DNA from 3 places in the Bradyrhizobium quebecense genome. Region 3 is predicted to be linked to each of the others. Evidence: riboswitches for the same ligand, from Rfam matches in the RefSeq annotation. Region 3 holds a riboswitch; each other region holds the start of a gene.

Region 1 (7,693 bases), 2.2 Mb from region 3:
GCGATGAACCGCCCGGCGGAAGGTGTGCGGCATCTCGTGGTCAGCGGCCAGCCGCTGATCAATGATGGCGTGCTCGATGTCGCGGCACGGCCCGGCCGGCCGGTGCGCCGGCCCGTCACCGGGGGCTGAGGTGCCGGTCCCGATCCTGCTGGTCGCGGGTTTTCTCGGGGCGGGAAAGACCACGGTCGTCAACCATCTGCTGGCGCATGCGCAAGGCCGGCGCATCGCCGCCGTGGTCAACGATTTCGGCGCGATCAATATCGACGCGGAGCTGATCGCCGGCGCCAGCGATGGCGTGGTCAGCCTGAGCAATGGCTGCATCTGTTGCACACTTGAGGGCGATCTGCTGCGCACGCTCGCAACCTTGCTGCGGCGCGATCCGCGTCCCGAATTCATCGTGATCGAGACCAGCGGAATCGCCGATCCCGCCGACATCGTGCGCAACCTGATGGACCCGGTGATCTGGAAGGAGGCGCCGCTCGAGACCGTGCTGTGCGTGGTCGACGCGACGCAGCCGGTGGCCGCGCTGGACGATGCGCTGCTGCGCTCGCAGTTGCGGGCGGCCGATGTGGTGGCGCTGAGCAAGGTCGATCTGGCCGATGCAGCCGCGTGCGCCGTGATCCGCGATGCGGTGCGGGCAGTGCGTCCGGCGGCCGTGGTCGTCGATGCGCTGCATGGCGAGGTGCCGGCAGCGCTGTTGTTTCCCGCGGACCTCGATCAGTTGCCAGCGCCGCGCGAGACCGCGCCGCGACGGCCGGTAGCGGACCGGTTCGAGACGCTGAGCTGGACATCGGAGCGGCCGGTGCGGTTGCCGCGCTTGCAGCAGGCAATCGGTAAACTGGCGCCGAAGCTGGCGCGGGCGAAGGGATTGTTCGAGACGGTGGAGCAGCCCGGACGGCTGACGGTGTTTCAACTCGCCGGCGGCCGCGCGACATTGGCCGCGGGCGGCGTGCCGGCACCCGGCGTGCCACGCACGCGAATCGTGTTCATCGCCGAGATGGGCGCTCTGTCGCGGGCCGAGATCGATGAGGTGATGCAGGGATGTGTCGAAGCAGGGTGATGCGAAGCCAGTTTCCCGTCACCCTGAGGAGCGCGAAGCGCGTCTCGAAGGGTCGACGGCCGTCAGCGTGGCCGTGCATCCTTCGAGGCTCGCTCCGCTCGCACCACAGGATGACGGAATAGAGAATCCTCGCGTCGGCCCGCGCTGTCGCTGTGTCATCGCAGCAGCATCATCCCGCAAAGCATGTGTGCGACAATCGCATCGAATTGACAGCCTATCCCGCACCACCTATCGTTTCTGCCGACGGTTCCCTTCGGGGATCAAAAGGGAATGCGGTGCGAGGGTAACCCCAATGCCGCAGCTGTCCCCGCAACTGTAAACGGCGAGCCTTTCGTCAATTTGCCACTGGGCTATCAAGCCCGGGAAGGCGTCGACAGGCGATGACCCGTGAGCCAGGAGACCTGCCGTCAGTCGTGGTCACACGCGAGCACATCGGGCGGGGGCGTCCTGGTGGGATCGGAGCACTGCCTTTGGGGCAATGCGCCAGTCCGCGTTCGCGGTGACGTGCCACGTTACCGCGAGTCCTTTCATGTCTCCGTCCTCTCCCGCCGCGCGCCGTTGGCGCCTCGGTCTCGTTTGCTCCCTGTCATCGCTGCTGCTGCCGGCTGAAGGTTCGGCACAAACGTCTCCACCCACGACGCTCGATCCGATCGAGGTCGCACCCTCGACATCCGCAGAGCCCAAGCCCGCGGCGCGAAGCCGCAACTCGGCGACGTCGTCGCGGCCGCGCGCCAGACCTGCAACGGCTGCGGCAACCGCTGGCGCGCCGCGCCCCGCGGCGTCGGGCGCATCGGGATCGGCATCGCCGACGCTCAACGCCACCATACAGGGAGGCACCGGCAGTCGCCTCAATCTGACGCCGCTGCAGACGCCGGCCAGCGTCGAGATCATCACGGCGCAGACCATCGCCGAACGCGGCCAGCACAATGTGCTTGATGCCGTCACGCAGAATGCGGCCGGGTTCATCGCAACGCCGGCGCCCGGCAATGGCGGCCTGTCGTTCAGCACCCGCGGCTTTGCCGGCAGCAACTCGGTGATGACGCTGTATGACGGCACGCGCTTCTATATCGGCTCCGGCACCCTGACGTTCCCCTACGACACCTGGTCGACCCAACGCGTTGAAGTGCTGCGCGGTCCGGCCTCGGTGCTGTACGGCGAGGGCGCGATCGGCGGTGTCATCAACGTCGTTCCGAAAAAGCCGCAGGGCACGCCCTACAACGAGGCCGAGGTCTCGCTCGACAGCAACATGACGCGACGGCTGTCGGTGGACAGCACCGGTCCGATCAATCCCAATGTGTCCTACCGCATCAACGCCACGGGCAACATGTCGGACGGCTGGGTCGATCGCGACAAGACATCGAATGCGGTGGTCTCCGCCGCCGTGCGGGTGCAGGCGTCGGACAATCTCGCCTTCACGCTCTCGGAAGATTACGGCGACCGCAGCCCGTCGCGCTATTTCGGCACGCCGCTGATCAACGGCTCGATCCAGGACGCGCTGCGCTTCAAGAACTACAACGCATTGGACAGCGCGATCCGCTACCAGGACAGCTGGACCCAGTTCAAGACCGAGTGGGGCGTCGCCGACGGCATCAAGATCAACAATACGCTGTATTACCTGACCAGCGAGCGGCACTGGCGCGATATCGAAAACTACACCTTCAATCCGAAGACCCAGCTGATCGACCGCTCCAGCTACATCGAGATCTTCCACGACCAGAAGCAACTCGGCAACCGGATGGATGCGACCTTCAGCGGTCACGTCTTCGGACTTGCAAACCAGTTTGTCGCCGGATTCGACGTCAACCGGATCGACTTCACCCACACCAACAATTCGCCCTATGGCGGCGCGTCGACGGTCAATCCTTACGTGTTCGATCCCGGATCGTTCTTCGCGACGACCACGGCGACGACGCCGGGCTTCAACGCGATCGTCAATCAATACGCGCTGTTCGCCGAAGATCGCCTGTCGCTGACCGATCAATTGTCGCTCGTCACCGGCGTCCGGTACGATCGTCCCGAGGTCGATCGCACCGACTACAAGACGCCGGCGAACAGTTTTGAAACCACGCTGTCGGGCACCAGCTGGCGAACCGGGTTGGTGTACGAGCCGATCAAGGACCTCGCGTTCTATGGTCAGTACGCGGTCGGCGTCGATCCGGTCAGCAACCTGATCTCGCTGTCGACCTCGCAGAAAACCTTCCAACTCGCGACCGGCAAGCAGACCGAAATCGGCGTCAAGCAGTCGTTCTGGGGCAGCCGCGGCGAGTGGACGCTGGCTGCTTACGAGATCGTCAAGACCGGCCTGACCATTCCCGATCCCAGCAATCCAACCGCCGGCCTTGCACTGCAAATCGGCCAGCAATCATCCCGCGGGGTCGAAGGAACGATCGGGCTCGCGCTGAACGACGGCTGGCGCGTCGACGCTAATCTTGCGCTGCTGCGCGCCCGATACGATAACAACAGCCAAGTGGTCGGCGGAAAGGTCGTCAGCTACAATGGCAATGTTCCGGTCAACGTGCCGCAGCAGGTCTCGAACGTCTGGCTGACCTGGGACTTCGCGCCCAACTGGTCGGTCTACGGCGGCGTGCAGATCGTCGGTGCGATGTACTCCGATCTCGCCAACACGCAATTGCGGCCGGGCTACAATGTGGTCAATGGCGGCATCAGGTGGAAGCCGGATGATCGCACCACGGTCGCGTTCCGCGTCTACAATCTGTTCGACAAGGTCTACGCGGTGACCTCGAACGGGACGGGGCAGTGGCTGCTCGGCATGCCGCGCACCGCCGAATTGTCCGTCAACGTGAAGTTCTGACCATGCGCAACGCTCTGATCCGGCGAGCGCGTCGATGGCTTTATGTCGTCCATCGCTGGATCGGCATTGCGACGTGTCTCTTCTTCGCGATGTGGTTCATCTCCGGCCTCGTCATGATGTCCGTGGCGTTTCCGCGCCTCACTGACGACGAGCGCCTGTCCGCGCTCCCTGGCATCGTTTGGAGCAAGGTACAGATCGCACCTGATCGTGCGATGGCGATCGCGGGCACGGAACATTATCCACGCGATCTCCGGCTCTCGATGCTGGACGACGTTCCGGTCTATCGCGTGACCGAATGGAAGGGGGCCGCCGTCACCATTTCGGCGATCGACGGCAGCGTCATCGACCGGGTCACGCCGGACCAGGCGCTTGCTGTTGCCCGGCATCACCCGCGTGCCGTGCAGCCGCAACTGCTCGATACCGTGACGCGCGATCAATGGACGGTCACCGCGCGCTTCGATCCGCTGCGGCCGCTCTATCTGATCGGCCTCGGCGACGCCGATGGCACCGAACTTTATGTCTCGTCGCGCAGCGGCGAGATCGCCCTCGACACCACGCGGCGAGAGCGCGTCTGGAACTGGCTCGGCTCGATCCCGCACTGGATCTATCCGACCGTGTTGCGCAAGGACGGGCCGTTGTGGCGGGACGTGGTGCTGTGGATATCGGGCATCTGCCTCGTCGTCGCCGTCACCGGATTCTGGATCGGCATTCTGCGCCTGCGGCTGACGCGCCGTTACGCAGATGGCGCCGTCTCGCCCTATCGCGGCTGGATGGCCTGGCATCATATTGCCGGCCTCGTCGGCGGCATCTTCGTCTTCACCTGGATGTTCAGTGGCTGGTTGTCGCTCAATCCCGGCGGCGCGTTCTCCGGCCGCGGCCCCACGCGCGGGATCGCGGTCGGCTACGGCGGCCATGATGCACCCGATATCGTTGCCGGCTTGCAGTCGCCGCCGCAGGTATCGGCGGTGGAGGCGCGCTTCGTCTGGATCGGCGGACGCCGGCTGATGGTGCTCGACGACAGTAGCGGCCGTCGCAGCCTCGCGGATCCCGTGACCGGCGCGCCCGTGACGCTCTCGCAGGACGAGATCGTCGCGGCTGCCCGGCGCGCGATGCCGGGAGCTGCGATGATATCGGCGCGGCAGCTCGATGAACCGGACGCCTACTGGTACACGCTGCACCAAGCGCGCGAGCTTCCCGTTCTGCGGATCGGCTTCGACGATCCCGCCCACACCTGGCTGCACATCTCTCCGGTCACCGCCGAGATCCTCGACCGCAGCGACGGCAGCCGCCGGTCCTATCGCTGGCTGTTCAATGCGCTGCACAGCCTGGATTTTTCCGTTCTGCTGCGCGTCTGGCCGGCGCGCGATGTCGTGGTCTGGCTGCTGTCGGCGGTCGGCACGATCGTCTCGATCAGCGGTATCGTGATCGGCTTGCGCCGGCTGCGACGGCGCAAGGTGCGGCCGGCGCGAGGTCTCCGCCCTTGTTAGCAGATTGTCACAATCTGTTTCTATGTTGCGCCTGCCGCGGGGTTTGACGAACAGCTCTATCGATCACCGATAGATCGTGCTGTTCGGCTGGGCTTGAGGATCAAGGCGGCGCCTCATGCACTTTGTTCAATGGGTCGGAAGATCGGGCTGCGCTCGAAGCATGATCGGATGTGGCAGCGCTTTCTTGGCCTGGTCATAGGCACTCTCGTTGCCGGGAATATCCAGACGGTAACGATGGCCGCAAGCCTTGAATCAGTTCGGACGCCGGCAACGGTCGACTTCGATATTGGCAGCCAGCCTCTGGTCTCCGCGCTCGATGCTTACAGCGCGGCCACCGGTCTTCAGGTCGTTTACGACGCCACCCTGGCCGGGGCACGCCGCGCGCAGGCCGTCAAGGGATCGATGACGCCCGACATGGCGTTGCAGCTCCTGCTCGAAGGAACCGGTCTGGTCGCGGTCTATGCCGCGGCGAACGCCTTCACGATTGTGCCTGCGGCCACCGCGTCGCAGACGGCGTCGATACGTGGCTTCATGCCATATCTTGCGTCCGTCCAGAGCAGCATTGAGGAAGGATTCTGCCGGTCAGCGCTGACCGCGCCGGGCGGCTATCGGATCAAGTTCAAGTTCTGGATCGGGCATGCCGGCGAGGTGCTGCAGCCCCAGCTGCTCGGCTCGACCGATGACAGCGCGCGTGACCAGGCGATCGCCGCCCTGTTGCGTGCTGTCGTCATCGGCCGACCGCCGCCGCCGGACATGCCGCAGCCCGTCATGATGGCGGTTTCGCCGCGGCCGCCTTCCGAGACCGGCGACTGTGCCGCGCGTGACCCGAGGCGCCCGGGACTGGTCGCGCGATGACGGAAACCACGTCGACCACGCTTCGGCAGGTGCTCGTCGCGCGCTACGACGAGCTTCGCCGCCGCCTCGCGCGGCGTCTCGGCGATGAAAGAGCCCGCGAGACCCTTCACGAGACGTGGCTGCACCTTCGCGACAAGAACGGCCCGGGCGTGGTGGACAGCCCGATCGGCTATCTGCTGCGCAGCGCGCTCAATCTTGCGATCAGCCGGGAGCGCCAGGAGACGCGCCGCATCAAGCGGTTCGAGGTACAGCCGATGCTCGAGATCGCCGACGCGGCGCCCGGCCCGGAACGCGAGGTCGAATCGCGGGAGCAGATTGCGCATCTGGAGCAGGTGCTTGAGGAGCTCACCCCGCGTCGCCGGACGATCCTGCTCGCATCCCGCCTGGAAGGCACGCCGCTCCGGGAAATCGCCGCGCGTCTCGGGGTCTCGCAGCGTTTGGTGGAGCTTGAGCTGAAAGCTGCGCTCGAGCATTGCGCCAAGCGGTTTAACAAAAAGGTCACAAGGCGTTTCGGTCCGGCGCCGCGGGAAACGTCCTGATAGGAGAGCGTCAGAGTGTTGCGTATTTGGATGGACGTGCTGCCAAGGGAAACGCCCGATCGATGACACGTAGCGACGAACCGTCGGAGGAGCTGACCGCGATCGAGAGCGAGGCGCTTGAGCGCGTCCAGCGGCTTGGTTCGGGGCAGGCTACCCGGCGGGACATCGAGGAAACCAGGCACTGGGGAAGCCAGAGCAGCGCCCATTCGCAGGCGCTGGCGCAGGCCAGCCTGCTCTGGGATCAGCTCGGCCCGGCCGGCGCCAACCTGTTGAAGCGGCGCGGCGATTCCATGCTGGCGGACGTCCGGCGGCAGCCGCGCATGACGCGGCGGGCGATGCTCGGAGGCGCGCTGGCGACGTCGGCCGCCGCATATCTCGTGGTGTCGCCTCCGCTGCAGCTGTGGCCGTCGCTGCAGGATGTGATGGCGGATTATCGCACCGCCGCCGGCGAGCAGCGCAAGCTCACGATCGATGGCGGCGTCAAGGTGACGCTGAACACCGGAACCAGCGTCAATGTTCACTCGGGCGACAACAGCCAGGATCGCATCGAGATTCTGACCGGGGAAGCCGTGATCGCGGCGGCCTCCGCAAGTCGCGAGGTGCGCGTGGTTGCCGGCGACGGCGAGATGAGTGCGCGTCAGGCGCAGTTCAACGTCCGTCATGAGCCGCGCAGCACCTGCGTGACCTGTCTCGATGGCGAGGTCCGGGTCACCCGTCACAGCTCCGTCGCGGCGCTGCATGCGGGGCAACAGGTCAGCTACGCAGCGCTTGGTCTCGCAGCGCCCATGTCGGTCGATCCCGCCGATGTGACAGCCTGGCGCGACGGAATGCTGATCTTTCATGACGCTCCGCTCGGCAACGTCGTGACGGAAATCAACCGTTACCGATCGGGCAAGGTCATGGTGACGAACGCGGAATTGGAACGCCGTCTCGTCAACGG
Region 2 (7,693 bases), 1.8 Mb from region 3:
AATCCGCGGCTGGTCGAGCCTGTCAACGCGTATCGCGCCGGCACTGATCTGGTCGACCTGCTGCTGCGCGTCTCGCTTGGCGAGACGCCGGCGCCGCTTTCCGAGAGCCGCAGCGGGGTACGAACGCATCTCGCGATGCAGGCGCTGCTCGGCAGCGCATCGCGCGACGGCACGCGGCGAGACCTGATCCGGGAATGCGGCCGCATCGCCGCGGGCGAAGGCCTTTATCGGGGCAGCAGCGAAGAGCTGACGCCGGTGCGGCTCGATTGGCTCAGTGCCGTGCCGCTGGCGATGACCACAGCGCTGCTGCTGGCATCGCCGCCGATCGCCGCATCGCTGGCGCGCGGCGGCTTCGGTGCGCATCTGCTCGATCGCACGAGTATCGAGAAGATCGAGGGGAAGCATTTTCTGCGCGATCTCTCAACACGTCGTCCCGGCGAAGGCCGGGACCCATAACCACAGGATTGAATTGTCGAGGAAGGCTGTGGCCCCAGCATTGCGAGACAATCCAATCCTGTGGTTATGGGTCCCGGGTCGCGCTTCGCTTGCCCGGGACGACCTGGGATGGATTTCGGTCAACCCCTACAACGGCTCGTCATCATTGCCGTAGCGATCGAGCTTCGGCGTGGCGATGTCGCCGTCCTCATAATAGTCGTCGTCCTGTGGCGCCGCGGGCGGCGCAGGCTTTTTCGACTTGTCGTCGGTCTTGTCGTCGATCTTGCCGCCGCCCTTGCTCTTCTTTCCGGCCTTGGCCATCCGTTTCCCCTGCGCGGGTCAAATCAGCAGCCGGAATTCTACCCCAGTTCGCCGGTGCTTGTAACGTAAGGAGATGGGCGCGGCCGGTCACACCCGCCGCGCCGATAGCTCAAAACGTCGCGCCCGCCTTGACCATGTAGGTGCGGCCGGGCAGCGGATAGGCCGAGAAGCGGCCGGCCGTGAACGAGCTCGCGATGGCGTAGTCGTAATAGAGCGCGTTGAACAGATTGTTCACGCTGAGCGACCAGAAGAAGCGGTCAACCCGCCCGCTGAGCTTGAGATCGGCGGTGGCGTTGCCGGGAATGCGGTTCTGGGTGTTGGCCTGGTCGTTGTCCATGATGCGCGAGCTCCAGGCCCGCACCGTGGCATCGAACACCAGATAGTTCTGCCAGATATTCCAGGTCACGCCGAGATTGCCGGTGTAGCGCGACACCAGCGGCACGTCGTTGCCGGCCCACATTCCTTCGCGGAAGACGGCGCGGGTGATCGCCATGCCGCCGCGCAGGGTGACGCTGTCGCTGACCTTGAGCGAGGCGCTGGTCTCTGAGCCATAGCGGCGGGTGGGATCGAGGTTGACGTTGTAGAACAGCACCGGGTTGAAATGGATCTCGTTCTCGAGATCCATCAGATAGACGCTGCTCTGGACCTGAAACAGGTTGGTCTTGACGCGGAAGCCACCCTCGACGTCCTGCGATGTCTGGGTCTTGAGCTGGAAGTTCTGCGGGATCGGGGCGAAGGTCAGCGGATCGAATGACGGACCCGAGGCGACGCGCTCGTCGACATCAGGCGTGCGGAATGCGCGCGCGGCGCGGCCGAACACCGAGAAGGTGTCGGTGAAGCGATGCTCGGCGCCGACATGCAGCGCGTATTGCGTCTCGTTGCTGTCGAGCGGCGCCGCCTGCGTGTCGAAGGCGAACGGTGCATTCGGATCGTAGCGATCGCGTGCCGACACGCTGGTATTCTGGACGCGCGCGCCGTAGGAGAAATCGGTGGTCGGCAGCACGCCCAGTGTATGCTGCCAGTAGCCGGCCACGGTCTGCTGCTCGATATTGTAGATGTGGTAGGGATCGACGCCTTGATAGGCGCCGCGTGCCTCACGGAACGTCGAATCGTAATAGTCGATGCCGGTCAGGACCGTGGACGGCATCCCCAACATCACGTTCTTGACGCTGAGCCGCGGCGTGATCGACCAGGTCTGTAGCGCGGCATCATTATAGGTCGAGGCGAAGCTGATGGTCGGCGCGGTGCCGAAGAAGCCGCTTTGCGTCTCGCGCTGCCGCCAGCCGCCGTCGACGATGAGGTCGACGCCATTCATCAGCGTCTTGGTGAAGCCGGTGGTGACGCTGGCGGTTTGCTGGTTGGCATAGTCGAATGGCGTCGCTGCTCCTCTGCGATCGGTGAACAGCTCGTTGACGCCGATCGACGGATCGACCAGCCGTCCGCCGGGCAGGCCGAGCTTCTGGTCGCTGCCGGTGACGGTGAGGAAGGCCGTGAAATCGGATGTCGTGTAGTTGACGTTGCCGACGGCGTTGCGCTGGTTGAGCGCATTGTTGACGCGGTAGCCGTCGGACTTGATGCCGTTGCCGTAGAACGAGGTCGACCACGGGCCGGAATTGAGCGCCGCGGAGACCGCGGCCATGCGGGTGTTGAACGAACCGAAGCCGCCTTCGGCCCGGATCGTGGCCGGCGGGCCGCCGGCGCCGGTCTTGGTGATGATGTTGACCACGCCGCCCACCGCGTTGTCGCCGTAGAGCACCGCACCGCTGTTGCCGCGCGTGATCTCGATGCGTTCGATCGAATCGAGCGGGATCGTGGTGAGATCGAAGCCGGCCTTGTCGAAGTCGTTGAGGCGGCGGCCGTTGAGCAGGAACAGGGTGTTGTCGGAGGCGAATGCGCCGAAACCGCGCAGGTCGACCGCGGTCTTGGCGCCGTTCGGTCCGCCATAAAGCGATTGCAACTGCACGCCCGGTACCTGCGCGAGAATCTCCGGCAGCGACTGCACCGGCGAATGCGCGATGTCGTCGGCGGTGATCACGGTCGAGGAAGAGCCGACAATGCCCGCGAACTGGCGGCCACCTGTGCCGCCCGTTCCGGTGGCCGATCCGGTCCCTGTCGAGCCCGATCCGCTCCCGCTGCCCTGTCCTGTGCCCGGCGCCGGGCGGCGCGGGGCCGGCGCTTCGTCAGCGGCCGGCCTGGCGCGCGTGACATTCTGGTCGCCCGGCTTGGTGATTTCGATCGCCGGAAGTTGCTCGGGAGCGGGCGCCTGCTGCGCCCGTGCGGTCGAGATGATGATGGTCGGCACGATCATCGTCGACGCGAGCAGAAGCACGCGGCGGCGCCGGGAGGAAGAGTTGGAGAACATCTAAGTGAGACCTCGGTAACGTCAGTGGCACGTCACCGCGAACCAGTCTCACCATCGTGCTCGCAGGCCCAGCTGCTTGCAGCCTCAAGTGAAGCTCATGCCTGTACTCCCCGACCGGCATCTTCGCGTGTGACCACGGCTGACGGCAGGTCTCCTGGCTCGCGGGTCGTTACCCTTCGTCGCCTTCCCAGGACCGAGATTCCCAGTGGCCTGTGACGAAGGATTCACCGCATACAGTTGCGGGGGCAGCCGCGGCGTTGGGGAAGTTTCCCCGCACCGCATTCCCTTTTCATCTCATGAAAGAACCGTCATGTTCATCTAGGGTTCGGCCGGGCAGCAAAGTCAATCCGGCGGAGGTGGGGCGGCCGCCAGCTGGCCACGGTTTTTGTCGGGTGTCGCTTGTCTGCCACGGCGATCGCTGTAAGAGCATGGATCCAATGAGCGTGCAGGATTTTGCCTTGGCGGCCGAGGTCGCGGCGCGGCGCCGGTGGGGCGCCACCGCGGCGCTGCTCGCGCTCGTGGTCGTGCTGCTGGTGCTCTCGCTCGGCATCGGGCCGGTGCGGCTGTCGCCGCCTGCGGTGATCGAGGCGCTGTTCGGCGGCGGCAGCGACGTGGCGCAGGTGATCGTGCGCGAGATTCGGCTGCCGCGCACCATTTTGGCATTCGCGATCGGCGGTATTCTCGGGCTATCGGGCGCGGCGCTGCAGGGATTGCTGCGCAATCCGCTGGCCTCGCCGTCGCTGTTCGGCGCGCCGCAATCGGCGGCATTCGGTGCCGTGCTGGTGATCGCGCTTGGCCTCGCCGATGTGCGTTCCTACGCGCTGCCGGTGGTGGCGATCATCGCCGCGTTCGGCTCGGTGTTCGCGCTGCTGGTGATTGCCGGCCGCAATGCCGGGCTGTTGATCCTGATCCTCGCGGGACTCGCGATCTCGAGCTTTGCCGGAGCTGCGACCGCGCTGGTGATGAACCTCTCGAGCAATCCGTTCGTGGTGCTGGAGATCGCGTTCTGGCTGCTCGGCTCGCTGGAGGACCGCAGCTTCCAGCACGTGGCGCTGGCGCTGCCCTTCATCATCGCGGGTGCGGCCATCCTGCTCAGCCAGGCGAACGCGTTCCGCGCGCTGACGCTCGGCGAGGAGGCCGCACAGAGCCTCGGCGTCGATGTCGGACGACTGCGGCTCCTCGTGATCACGGGCGTCGCGCTCGGCGTCGGCGGCGCGGTCGCGGTCACCGGCACGATCGGCTTCATTGGCCTCGTCGCGCCGCATCTGATGCGCCCTCTGATCGGTCACGATCCGGCGCGGCTGCTGGTGCCGAGCGCGCTCACCGGTTCGGCGCTGCTGCTCGCGGCCGATATCGCGGTGCGCATCATCCCTTCGACGTCGGACATCAAGGTCGGCGTGCTGACCTCGATCATCGGCGTGCCGTTCTTCCTCTATCTGATCATGCGCGAACGCCGCGCGCTCGGCGGAGGCGTGGCATGACGCTGCTGTCCGCCACCGCGCTCAATGCCTCGCTCGGCAGCCGCAAGGTGTTGCACGATGTCTCGCTGTCGCTGGAAGCGGGCCATCTGGTCGCGCTGGTCGGCCCCAACGGTGCCGGCAAGACCACGCTGCTGCGCGCACTCGCCGGGCTGATTCCATCCGACGGCGAGATCCGGATTGGCGGCGACGCGCTGGCGTCGCTTGCGCTGCGCGAGCGGGCGAAGCGTTTCGCCTATTTGCCACAGGGGCACATGGTGCACTGGCCGCTGCCGGCGCGCGATATCGTCGCGCTCGGCCGCTATCCGCATGGCGCGACCGATCCCGCGCGGCTGTCGCCGAAGGATATCGAGGCCGTGCTGCGGGCAATGCAGGCGGTCGACGTCACTGAATTCAGCGACCGCCGCGTCACCGAGCTGTCCGGCGGCGAGCGCAGCCGCGTCGCACTGGCCCGGGTGCTGGCGGTGGAGGCGCCGGTGATCCTCGCCGACGAGCCGACCGCCTCGCTCGATCCGCGCCACCAGATCGACGTGATGCAGAAGCTGCGCAACGTCGCCGATACCGGCGTGCTGGTCGTCGTGGTGACGCACGATCTCGGGCTCGCCGCGCGCTTTGCCGATCACGTGCTGGTGCTGTCGGACGGGCGGCTGGCGGCGCAAGGTGCGCCCGCTGAGGCGTTGTCCGAGAATGTTCTGGCCCGCGTGTTCCGGGTCAGCGCCTATCGCGCCGAATTTCAGCGCGAGGCCGTTATCGTGCCGTGGGCGGACGTGTGGTGAGGATGCGGCGTCTCGCAGCGGTGGCCGCAGCGGCATGGCTGATGCCGTGTGCAGCCGCGTCCGCCGCCGGCCCGCGCATCGTCTCGATGAATGTCTGCAGCGACCAGCTCGTGCTGTCGCTGGCCGACCCGGACCAGATCCTCGGCCTCAGCCGCTTTTCGCGTGATGCCTGGCAATCCTGGGCCGCCGAGCAGGCGCGAAACTATCCGCTTCTGTCCGGTGAGGCCGAGGATGTGCTGCTGGTCAAGCCCGACCTTGTCGTGGTCAGCCTGTTCGACAAGCGCGCGACGCGCGATCTCTTGAAGGCCAACGGGTTGCACCTGATCGAATTCACGGTGCCGCGCACGCTGGATGAGGTGAGGGACCAGATCCGCGCGATGGGCGACGTGTTGCAGCATCCGGATCGCGCGCGGGCCGAGATCGCGCGGCTCGATGCGGCGATCGCGCGGGCCCGGGCGGCGGCTGATGGTCATCACTATCGCGTGCTGCCGGTGGAGCGCCGCGGCTTTGTCGCAGGTCGCAGCAGCCTGATCAGCTCGCTGCTGGCGGCAACCGGCCTGAGCAACGTGGCCGGCGAACTCGGGCTCGACGCGGGCGGATTTGCTTCGCTGGAGGCAATCGTAAAACTGCGGCCGGATTTCATCCTGGTGTCGGAGGCCGGCGATCGTGCCGAAGACGAGGGCCGCGCCTTCCTGCTGCATCCGGCGCTGGAGCGATTCTATCCGGCCGACAAGCGGATCGTGCTGCCGGAGCGGCTGACCGTGTGCGGCGGCGTGATGCTGGCCGATGCGCTGGATCGGCTGACGGAGGAGCTCAAGCGGGTGACGCGGTAGGAATCTCTATCGTCATTGCGAGCGAAGCGAAGCAATCCATCCTTCCGCTTGCTGCAGCATGGATTGCTTCGTCGCTTCGCTCCTCGCAATGACGGGAAGTGACCTACCCTTGCACCACCGGCCCGCCGGCCTTCTTCCAGGCGTCGATGCCGCCTTCGATATGGGCGGTGTTCGCCAATCCCGCCTTCTTCGCGGCGGCAACGGCCATCGCCGAGCGCTCACCGAAGGCGCAGAAGAACACGACGCGGCGGCCGGTCGCGGCCGCGACTTCGCGCAGCATGCCGCCGGGCTGCAATGTGGCGCAAATCCCGGGATAGGGCGCGTGCAGGGCGCCGGGCAGCATGCCGTGCTTGGCCCGCTCGCCGCTCTCGCGCAAATCGACCAGCAGGATATCGGGCCGGCCGAGACTCGCGATGGCATCGCGCGCGCTGAGGGAGAGGCCTTCCCTGACAAGCTCGTCCTGGTGCAGGCCGACATGCATGTTGGCGGGTACCGCGACGTCCATCATCTTTGGATTCGGGAGATGAAGGTTGTTCATCAGCTCGACATAGTCGTCGATCGATTTCACCTGCAGCCGCGGATTGTAGCGCTTCTCCTCGCCGATCGTGGAGACGGTGTCGCCCTTGTAGTCATGCGCGGGGAACACCAGGGTTTCCTCCGGCAGCTTGAGCAGGCGGTTGAAGATCGAATCGTACTGCGCCCGCGCGCTGCCGTTCTGGAAATCGGTGCGGCCGGTGCCGCGGATCAAGAGCGTGTCGCCGGTGAAGACGCGGTCGCCCATCCGATAGCTATAGGAATCGTCGGTGTGGCCAGGCGTGTACAGCGCTTCGAGGCAGAGGCCCTCGATCGTCACCTTGTCGCCGTCGGAGACGCGCATCGACACCACGTCGGCCTTGCTCTGCTCGCCCATGATGGTGATGCACTGGGTGCGGTCGCGCAGCTCGCCGAGGCCGGTGATGTGATCGGCATGCAGGTGCGTATCGACGGCCTTGACCAGTCGGAGGTCGAGTTCCTGCAGCAGCTTGCAGTAGCGGTCGACCTTCTCCAGCACGGGATCGAGGATCAGCGCCTCGCCGCCGGCGCGGCTCGCGAGCAGATAGCTGTAAGTGCCGGACACGCTGTCAAAGAGCTGGCGAAAGATCATGACGGCTTACCTGTTCTCCGGGTCGAGTCACATGGAGGATATTATTCCATAGATAGGGTCGATTCAAAGCAAATCCATCCCCCAACTAAGCCCATCCCCGTCCTCCTGAGAGCCGCCTAGCGGCGTCTCGAAGGGTGAACGGCCCGGCTCCTTCTGCGGGAGGGGTTATGCGCGTTCAGGCGACGGCGGTGTTAAGGACGGACCAGTGTGTATCCGTTCTCGGTGAGAAGCAGGATCTGTGCGACGCCGACCTGCACGGGGTGGCGGCTGCGATGTAGTCCGGCCGCTTGCCGGTGTCGCGCTCGATCGTGTCGACGGTGTTGAGGCAGATGTCGACCCGCGCG
Region 3 (7,693 bases):
ACTCTGGCAGATGAATGCGGCCCGGTCGCCTGCAAGCTCGACGATCCAGCGCTGGTCGACCTCGAAGGCGGTGCGAAACACCGCTTTCTCGTGTTCCGACAGAATGTCGAGATGGGCGACCGAACCCTCCTGCGCAATGATCGACTGCCAGGTCACCGGGGTGTCGGCGCCCTTGGCGATCAGTACCCTGGTCAGATGAGGATTACGTACCGAGATGGCACCAGACAACGTCTTGTGGGTGTAGATGTTGGCCGGGATCGGCTCGATGCATGCGCTGGTGCCGCCGCAGATGATGCTGATCGAAGCAGTCGGCGCGATCGCGATCTTCTGGCTGAAGCGCTCCATCACGCCACGTTCCAGGGCGTCCGGGCACGGGCCACGCTCGCGAGCAAGGGCGACGGATGCCGCGTCGGCATCACCCCGGATCTTCCGAAACATCTTTAGATTGAATGATTTCGCCAAGCCACTCTCCATTGGAATGCCATTCGCCTGGAGGAACGAGTGGAAGCCCATGACGCCAAGTCCGACGGAGCGCTCGCGCAGGGCGGCGTAGCGGGCCCGCTTCATACCCTCCGGCGCCGTCGTGATGAAGTGGGTGAGCACGTTGTCGAGGAAGCGCATGACGTCCTCGATGAAGCCGGGTTCCTCATTCCATTGGTCCCAAGTCTCGAGGTTGAGCGATGACAGACAGCACACCGCGGTGCGCTCCTCGCCGCGATGGTCGATGCCGGTCGGGAGCGTAATCTCGCTGCACAGGTTGGAGGTCGAGACCTTGAGACCGAGCTCGCGCTGGTGCTTGGGAAGCGCGCGATTCACAGTGTCGATGAACAAGAGATAAGGCTCGCCTGTCTGCAACCGGTTCTCAAGAATGCGTTGCCATAGCTGTCGCGCGTCGATCTCGCGGACGACCTCGTTCGTCTTCGGGCTGCGCAGAGCGAACGCGGTGCCGGCGCCCACGGCACGCATGAACTCGTCGGTGAGGTTGATGCCGTGATGCAGGTTGAGGCTCTTGCGGTTGAAGTCGCCGGACGCCTTGCGGATCTCGAGAAACTCCTCGATCTCGGGATGCTGGATATCGAGATAGACCGCCGCCGAGCCGCGCCGCAACGAGCCCTGGCTGATCGCCAGCGTCAGGCCGTCCATGACGTGGATGAACGGGATGACGCCTGAGCTGACGCCGCCCTTCACCTTCTCTCCGATCGAGCGAACATTGCCCCAGTACGTGCCGATACCGCCCCCGTTGGAGGCAAGCCACACGTTTTCGTCCCAGGTGCCAACGATGCCTTCGAGCGAGTCGGACACCGAGTTAAGGAAGCACGAGATTGGCAGGCCGCGCGTGGTGCCGCCATTGGACAGCACCGGCGTGGCTGGCATGAACCACAGCCGAGACATCGCGTCATAGAGACGTTGGGCGTGCGCAACATCGTCCGCGAAGGCACAGGACACCCGCGCGAACATGTCCTGGACGCTTTCGCCGACGAGCAGATAACGATCGGTCAGCGTTAGCTTGCCGAACGCGGTCAGCAGGCCGTCGCGCGATCGATCGAGCGTGAGATCGGACGGCTTTGGCAATGGCGCGAGAGGCCGCGGCAGCGGAGGCGATGACGGCGGCGGCACAACACACCGCTGAGGCGCGGCAGACTTTGGCCGCGCCGGCCACGGCCGCACACTCGGCCACTCAATTAGATGACCATGCTGATTGAAATCGTAAGACGACGACATCGGCAACCCCGCGATGTTAGGGGGGGGAAGCCACGCGCACGACTTGCGAGGAGACGGGTCAAACGTCCCAGGCTGCAAGCGACGCACGGGGCACCCCGCCCGAGGACGTTCTATTCTGTCGCGGCAGGTCTCCTGGCTCGCGGGTCGCTGCGGCTGTCGGCCTTCCCGGTGCTGTCGCGGCCAGTGACCATTATGACAACCGCTCGCCGCTTACAGTTGCGGGGGCAGCCCCGGAATAGCCGTTACCGGCGCACCGGGTTCTCTCTTAGCTTCCACCCTACTAGATGCAGAATGGAAGACCGTGGCAGATCTACATACAGACGCCGCGCGTCGAGATTCGTCAAGGCTTGTGGCAGGGGAGTCGAGACGCAGGACGCCACGTCCGCTCCGGGTCTGGGCCCGCAACGCTGTGTTCGAGCAAATGCCCCCCTGCTTCGGCCCATTCCGTGAAAAGAGTGGCAGCATTTTGATTTCGATGCTCCGTCGCGATGACGGGTGCCTATGCGAGTCCGCGTTGGATAGGAATCCGTTCGGCGAAGGTTCCGGGCGATGCTGGCGAGGGATAATCTCATGACGCGCAACGTTTGGCTTGCAATTCAAAGCGGTCGAGAATGCGATGCGCCAGCAAGGTGTTGCTCTTCTTGTGGAACTGGCGTGAGGTGCGTCCCTGCCATGATCGTGCGATCTCGGTGGCTTGCCGCGCGCGCCAGATCGAGCGCGATAGCTCCACAAATGCTTATGGTACCACTGAGCCTTCAACGCGCAACAGTCGCCGTCGCGCTTGCTGACGTGGCCAAGTGTTTTGGCGCCATGATTTACCAGAGCTCCGATCGCAGTAATGACCGTGCCGGCATACGGTTGTCCTCACTTGCGTGGTCATGGATGAAGCCGCCAAGGAGGCTCGATCTTAGTCAGCTTTTCGCAAGCTGTCCCTGCTAGCATGAAGCGGATAGGTCATCTCGCGGCGACGCCGCTATCCGGGTGTTACGACATGAACGCAGCCGATATTAATGCAACAGCGCCGCAGGTTGGCGCCCCCTCCGACACCGCCGAGAGCGGCGGCGATGACACGCGTGCAGCGCTACTGCGCCGAGCATTCGAAAAGGCTCTCGTTTCCGTCGCCACGCAAGTCATAAGCGATTCCCAGTCGGATATGGATGAGGCCATGAGCGAGCTTGATGATGGGTGAGCCGATGCTCGGCGCCACATAGAGATACAGCCCGCGTAGTGATCGAATCGAAGACGTGCCAAGTGAAACTTGGCACGTGCCACCAGTTAGATGCGCATTCAATGATCTCAGATCCGAGCTGCGAGCGGGTCCCGCGAATCCGAATGCACCGGGATCTTTTTGGCGGCGGGCTGCTGCGATTTCCTTTTAACGTCCCTAGCAGCTTACTTGTAAGCGCGATTTTCTTCGCACGCCGGCGGTTTTGATGGATTGCCCTGGTATCGGGCGATACCGAGCCGTTCAGGCAGTGGCGGCTTTGTGGAAGTTGAAGGGCAGCAGGTCTGTAATATCGGCGTCGCCGGCGCGCTGAGGCAATTCGGTGAGGACGTGGCGCAACCACGCTAACGGCTCGACACGTGAGGCGCGGCAGGTCAGCATCAGGCTATAGACGACGGCACTGGCCTTGGCTCCGTCCACGGTATCGCTGAACAACCAACTCTTCCTGCCAGTTGCAAAAACCCTGATGTCGCGCTCCAGAAGATTGTTGTCAATCGGCATGCTGCCGTCCCCGGTGTAGCGCGTCAGATATTCCCATTGGTTTCGGGTGTAGGATACGGCGTCGCCGAGCTTGCTGTCAGGCAAGACCTTCGGGGCCATGTCATCGAGCCATACTTTGAGAGCATTGAGGATGGGGACACTATGTTGCTGGCGGAAGCGGCGAATGCAGTAGGCCTGTGTTTCACCCTTCTCCGGTATTCCGTCCCACGCCCGCCTTTCAACCCGGTAGAGCTGTTCAAAGAACCGCAGCGCTTGCTCGGGCGGACCGCCGCCCTTCTTCCTGGCTTTGAGGGCATCGACAAAGCGCCGCCGGGAGTGGGCCATGCATCCAATGTGGGTGGCCCCTTCCAGCGTGCGCCATGCGGTATAGCCGTCACTCATTACAATGCCACGGTAATCGCCGAGGAAGGCTTGCGGGTGGATTTGGCCGCGGCCCGGCTGATAATCCAGAAGAACGATCGGCTCGTGGCTGCCCTTGCCGCTGCGATAAGCCCACATGTACGATGTGCTGGTGGCCCGTTTGTCCTTCTCCTTGAGGACCTGAACCGTTGTCTCGTCGCCATGGATGAGAGGTTGTGATCTGAGCCGCAGCTTCAGGGCGTCGTAGATGCGATGCAGATGCTTCTCGCTCGAGCCAATCACCCAGTGGCCCAAAGCGCCGCGGCTGACAGGAACACCTGCACGTTCGAAGGCCTGCGCCAGGCGGTAGAGCGGCGTGCCATCGACATATTTGTGAACCAGCGCGAACGCCAGCGTCGAGGGCGTGGCAACGCTGCCCGGCAATGGTTGCGGCGGCATCGGCGCGGTCACGACAGGGGCGTGGATCCCGGTGCGATCGCAATGGCGGCACGCATATTTGAAGCGCACATTCTGTAAAACCTTCGCCTTCACCTCGATATGAAGTTGCTCGGTGACAGCCTCGCCCATGCGATGCATCTGGCCACGGCAGCAAGGACACGCCTTCTGATCGTCGGACAGGTCATACTCGACGCGCTCACGAGGCAGGTTCCCCGGCAGCGGCTTGCGGCCGCGCTTCTTTCCCATTGTGTTTTCGACGGGTGGCAAGCCCGTGTCCGGAAGTTCGGCGATATTGTTCGTTTCACTGCCGGCGTCCTCCTCATCGGAGGCCTGCTCGGCTTCATTGAAGAGACGATCAACATGCTTTTCGCTGCGCGGCGCAAAACGATGCAGGCGTGCCAGCGCCAGTTCTTCCTCGAGCTTGGCGACGCGGTCGGCGAGTTGATGGTTCTCCGCCTGCAGCGCAGCAATGCGTGCCAACAGCACTTCAACACTCGGATCGCCGGTTCGATTCATCGAATTCTTGAATCTGAACCGTACCGACGCGTCAACCGCTCAACTCGAGAGCTCAGCCGGCAACCTGATATTGCCGCACCGGATGGCGGACCATCGCATCGATATCGATGCCGTCAAGGATCCAGTGCAATTGCTCCGTCGTCAGCGTGACGATCGCCTCCTGGCGGCGCGGCCATCGGAACCTGTCTTCGGTCAGCCGCTTCAGGACCAGTACAAAGCCGGACCGATCGAAGAACAGAAGCTTCATCCGGTCGCAACGGCGATTGCAGAACGCAAAAACCGCCGGAGTGAATGGATCGAGCGCCATCGTCTCCTGGACCAGGACCGCAAGGCTGTTGATGCCAGCCCGGAAGTCGATCGGCTCACGGTGCAGATAGACCTGCAGGTCATCGCCCAGTCTAAACATCGCCCAGCGCTCCGATGATCGCCGTCAATGCATCCACATCGCCGCATTCCAGCGCGAGCTTCACGCCATTCGGCAGCGACACGCTCACTTTGGCCGGAGAACAAAAAGCTGGAGTCCCTTTGGGTTCCGAACCACGCACTTCATCGTAAGCCGGCAAATCAACCGTCGCCACGCTGTCTTTTCGCGACAGGTCCCGCTCGGACTTCCCCTCAAGCTGAACCGGGATGAACGCCGGGCGTGAGGACGGCGGCAGCGACCTGGTCGCGCTGTGCTTCTTGATCCACTTCCGAAGGAGGTTCGCGTTGACCCCATGTTCGAGTGCAAGCCTCGATACCGAAACCCCAGGCTCAAGGCAGGCCGCGACAAGACGCTCTTTCGATGCCGCCTCGTAGCGCCGGCGACCGTTCCGGCCGACAAGCCTGACCCGCAGTTTCTGATCATCGTCGCTCATCACAAGGTGTCCACCTATTTTGGTGGACACCTCATGCATCAGGACTCTCAAAAGCAAAAGGTGCGGAGAAATTCGCGCTTACGCTTACTTTGACGGGAATGGCGATGCTCAAAGCCCATAGCGCCTCCGGCTTCCTGAGAAGCTGATGGATGTTCGGGGGGGCGCAAGGGTTCACGCCCGGCTTCGGAGGCTAAAGACAGGCAGAGCTCAACGCGAGGCAGGGCTTGTGCTTTTGAGCCGAGGGTAGATCGCGCTGTCGAGGCAGCCCTCAATCCAATTTGCGATCTTGACGGGATTTTCACTGCGACGCTTGCGTCGGCATGACTTTGAGATGCAGACAAACCTGAGAGCACCGTTCCTGTGCAGCGCCTCCATCGCCGACAACGGGCGGGAACGCGCCACAGCAATTCTGGCCGGGTAGCCGGGCCTGGAGGCCCTCCGCCCGTTTGTCGGGGCGAAGGCTGCGATTGCCGAGACAATCTGACTGTTACCGTCGATCCTGAATCGATAGATCGCCAAGCTGCCCTTCTCGCGGCCGTTTGGCGAAAATGAAAGGCGGGCGCTAGCGCCCGCTTCCACGAGTTTCCGACACGCCCCGGGGATCGGGCCTCATGCCGGCTGTGCATGGCGATGGAAAATGCGCTGGAACATGCTCTCGTGCATCATCGTCTTGAAATCCGGTGGCGCATCCGGGTTCTCATTGTGGTTGATCACCGCCTGCGTCACCTTTCGTCCGGAGTTGTCAACCCACCCCTGAGTTGTCTCATGGATTGTCTGAGCGCCATCGGACGTCAGCTGATCAAGCGTCCGCCCAGCATTAGACTGCGTGACCTTCAGATTGTTCTTCCCATCCTTGTCGTCACCGAGCCCCTCCACAACCATGGCATTGTCGCCGTTGGTGATGGTGAGCTTCGAGGAGATGGTTTTTCCTTTGCCATAATCGACCGTGTCCACCGTGATCTTCGTGCCGTCGTCGAGCTGGAAGGTCATACCTTTCTTGAAGTCGAAATCGTCCTTGCCGTCGCCATTAGCATCGACGTGAGGATCGCCGTGGATCCTCGAGACATGGCCGGTCTGGTTGTTCCTAACGGTCCAGGTGCCGTCCTTCTCATCGGCTGTGATCGTATACTTATCACCAAGGTTGATCGTCGCCTTGCCGTCCTTGACCTCGTGCGACCACACTGGCGCTGGCTGAGATGACGGCGCTGGCTGAGAGGACGGCGCTGGCGCCTGAGCGACGGCAAGCGGAACCATCGCAAGAGGTGGCGGTGGAGGAGGAACGAAGAACACGGGTGTTGCAGTGGCAGGCGTTGCGCTTGCAGACTGGTAGCTGCCCGGCGCGCGACCCTGTTCGCCGGCATCGATACTCGCCTGATTCACCACGCCGCCGGCGCCATCGACCCAGCCTTGGCCGCTCTCATGGATCGCCTGGGCACCATCGGGTGTCAGCTCATCAAGAGTCATGCCAGCATTGGACTGGGTCACCCTCAGATTGTTTTTGCCATCCTTGTCGTCGCCGAGCCCCTCCACAACCATCGCGTTGTGACCGTTCGTAATGGTCAACTTTGAGGAGATGGTCTCACCATTACCGTAGTCGACATTATTGACGGTAATCTTGGTCCCATCGTCGAGCTGGAAGGTCATATCTTTCTTGAAGTCGAAGTCATCCTTGCCATCCCCGTCCGCGTCAACATGGGGATCGCCATGGATCTTCGTGACATGGCCGGTCTGGTTGTTGCGAACGGTCCAGGTGCCATCCTTCTCATCGGCCGTGATCGTATATTTGTCGCCGAGGTTGATCGTGGCCTTACCATCCTTGACCTCATGCGTCCATACCGGATCGACGGAAGGCTCCAAACCCGAACTTTGCTGGCTCAACAGCATGGAAGGAGGAGGCGGCGGCGCCATCATGTACATGGGAGCAGCCACAACTGGAGTGACGACCACCGGAGCGACAACGACGGCAGCACCTGCCGGCAGGTACTGGTAGGCACCTGTCGGGGCATACTGCCCCAACAGCGCGCCGAAAGCGGGGCTGGCAACCACCCCGTCAGACCCCACTCCATTCACCGTC

Evidence for each region. A riboswitch is a leader RNA that binds a small molecule or an ion and turns the genes downstream of it on or off. The one in region 3 is predicted to bind cobalamin.
Region 1: linked by a shared signal. The riboswitch ahead of HU230_RS37760 (TonB-dependent receptor) and the one ahead of HU230_RS27325 (ribonucleoside-diphosphate reductase subunit alpha) in region 3 are both predicted to bind cobalamin.
Region 2: linked by a shared signal. The riboswitch ahead of HU230_RS35930 (TonB-dependent receptor) and the one ahead of HU230_RS27325 (ribonucleoside-diphosphate reductase subunit alpha) in region 3 are both predicted to bind cobalamin.

What each region holds. Positions count from the first base shown of each region.
Region 1 is NZ_CP088022.1:7,894,672-7,902,364, forward strand. It holds gene HU230_RS37750 (amidohydrolase family protein) at 1-129, shown strand, start outside; gene HU230_RS37755 (CobW family GTP-binding protein) at 131-1,060, shown strand; cobalamin riboswitch at 1,288-1,483, shown strand; gene HU230_RS37760 (TonB-dependent receptor) at 1,590-3,872, shown strand; gene HU230_RS37765 (PepSY domain-containing protein) at 3,875-5,359, shown strand; gene HU230_RS37770 (STN domain-containing protein) at 5,528-6,214, shown strand; gene HU230_RS37775 (RNA polymerase sigma factor) at 6,211-6,753, shown strand; gene HU230_RS37780 (FecR family protein) at 6,816-7,693, shown strand, end outside.
Region 2 is NZ_CP088022.1:7,511,653-7,519,345, forward strand. It holds gene HU230_RS35920 (ATP-grasp domain-containing protein) at 1-456, shown strand, start outside; gene HU230_RS35925 (hypothetical protein) at 583-756, opposite strand; gene HU230_RS35930 (TonB-dependent receptor) at 866-3,118, opposite strand; cobalamin riboswitch at 3,246-3,443, opposite strand; gene HU230_RS35935 (FecCD family ABC transporter permease) at 3,556-4,599, shown strand; gene HU230_RS35940 (ABC transporter ATP-binding protein) at 4,596-5,372, shown strand; gene HU230_RS35945 (ABC transporter substrate-binding protein) at 5,375-6,205, shown strand; gene HU230_RS35950 (MBL fold metallo-hydrolase) at 6,309-7,349, opposite strand; partial or broken gene HU230_RS35955 (DsrE family protein) at 7,541-7,693, opposite strand, start outside.
Region 3 is NZ_CP088022.1:5,663,791-5,671,483, forward strand. It holds gene HU230_RS27325 (ribonucleoside-diphosphate reductase subunit alpha) at 1-1,572, opposite strand, end outside; cobalamin riboswitch at 1,828-2,041, opposite strand; gene HU230_RS27330 (hypothetical protein) at 2,714-2,911, shown strand; gene tnpC (IS66 family transposase) at 3,191-4,762, opposite strand; gene tnpB (IS66 family insertion sequence element accessory protein TnpB) at 4,815-5,168, opposite strand; gene tnpA (IS66-like element accessory protein TnpA) at 5,161-5,619, opposite strand; gene HU230_RS27350 (DUF1521 domain-containing protein) at 6,229-7,693, opposite strand, start outside.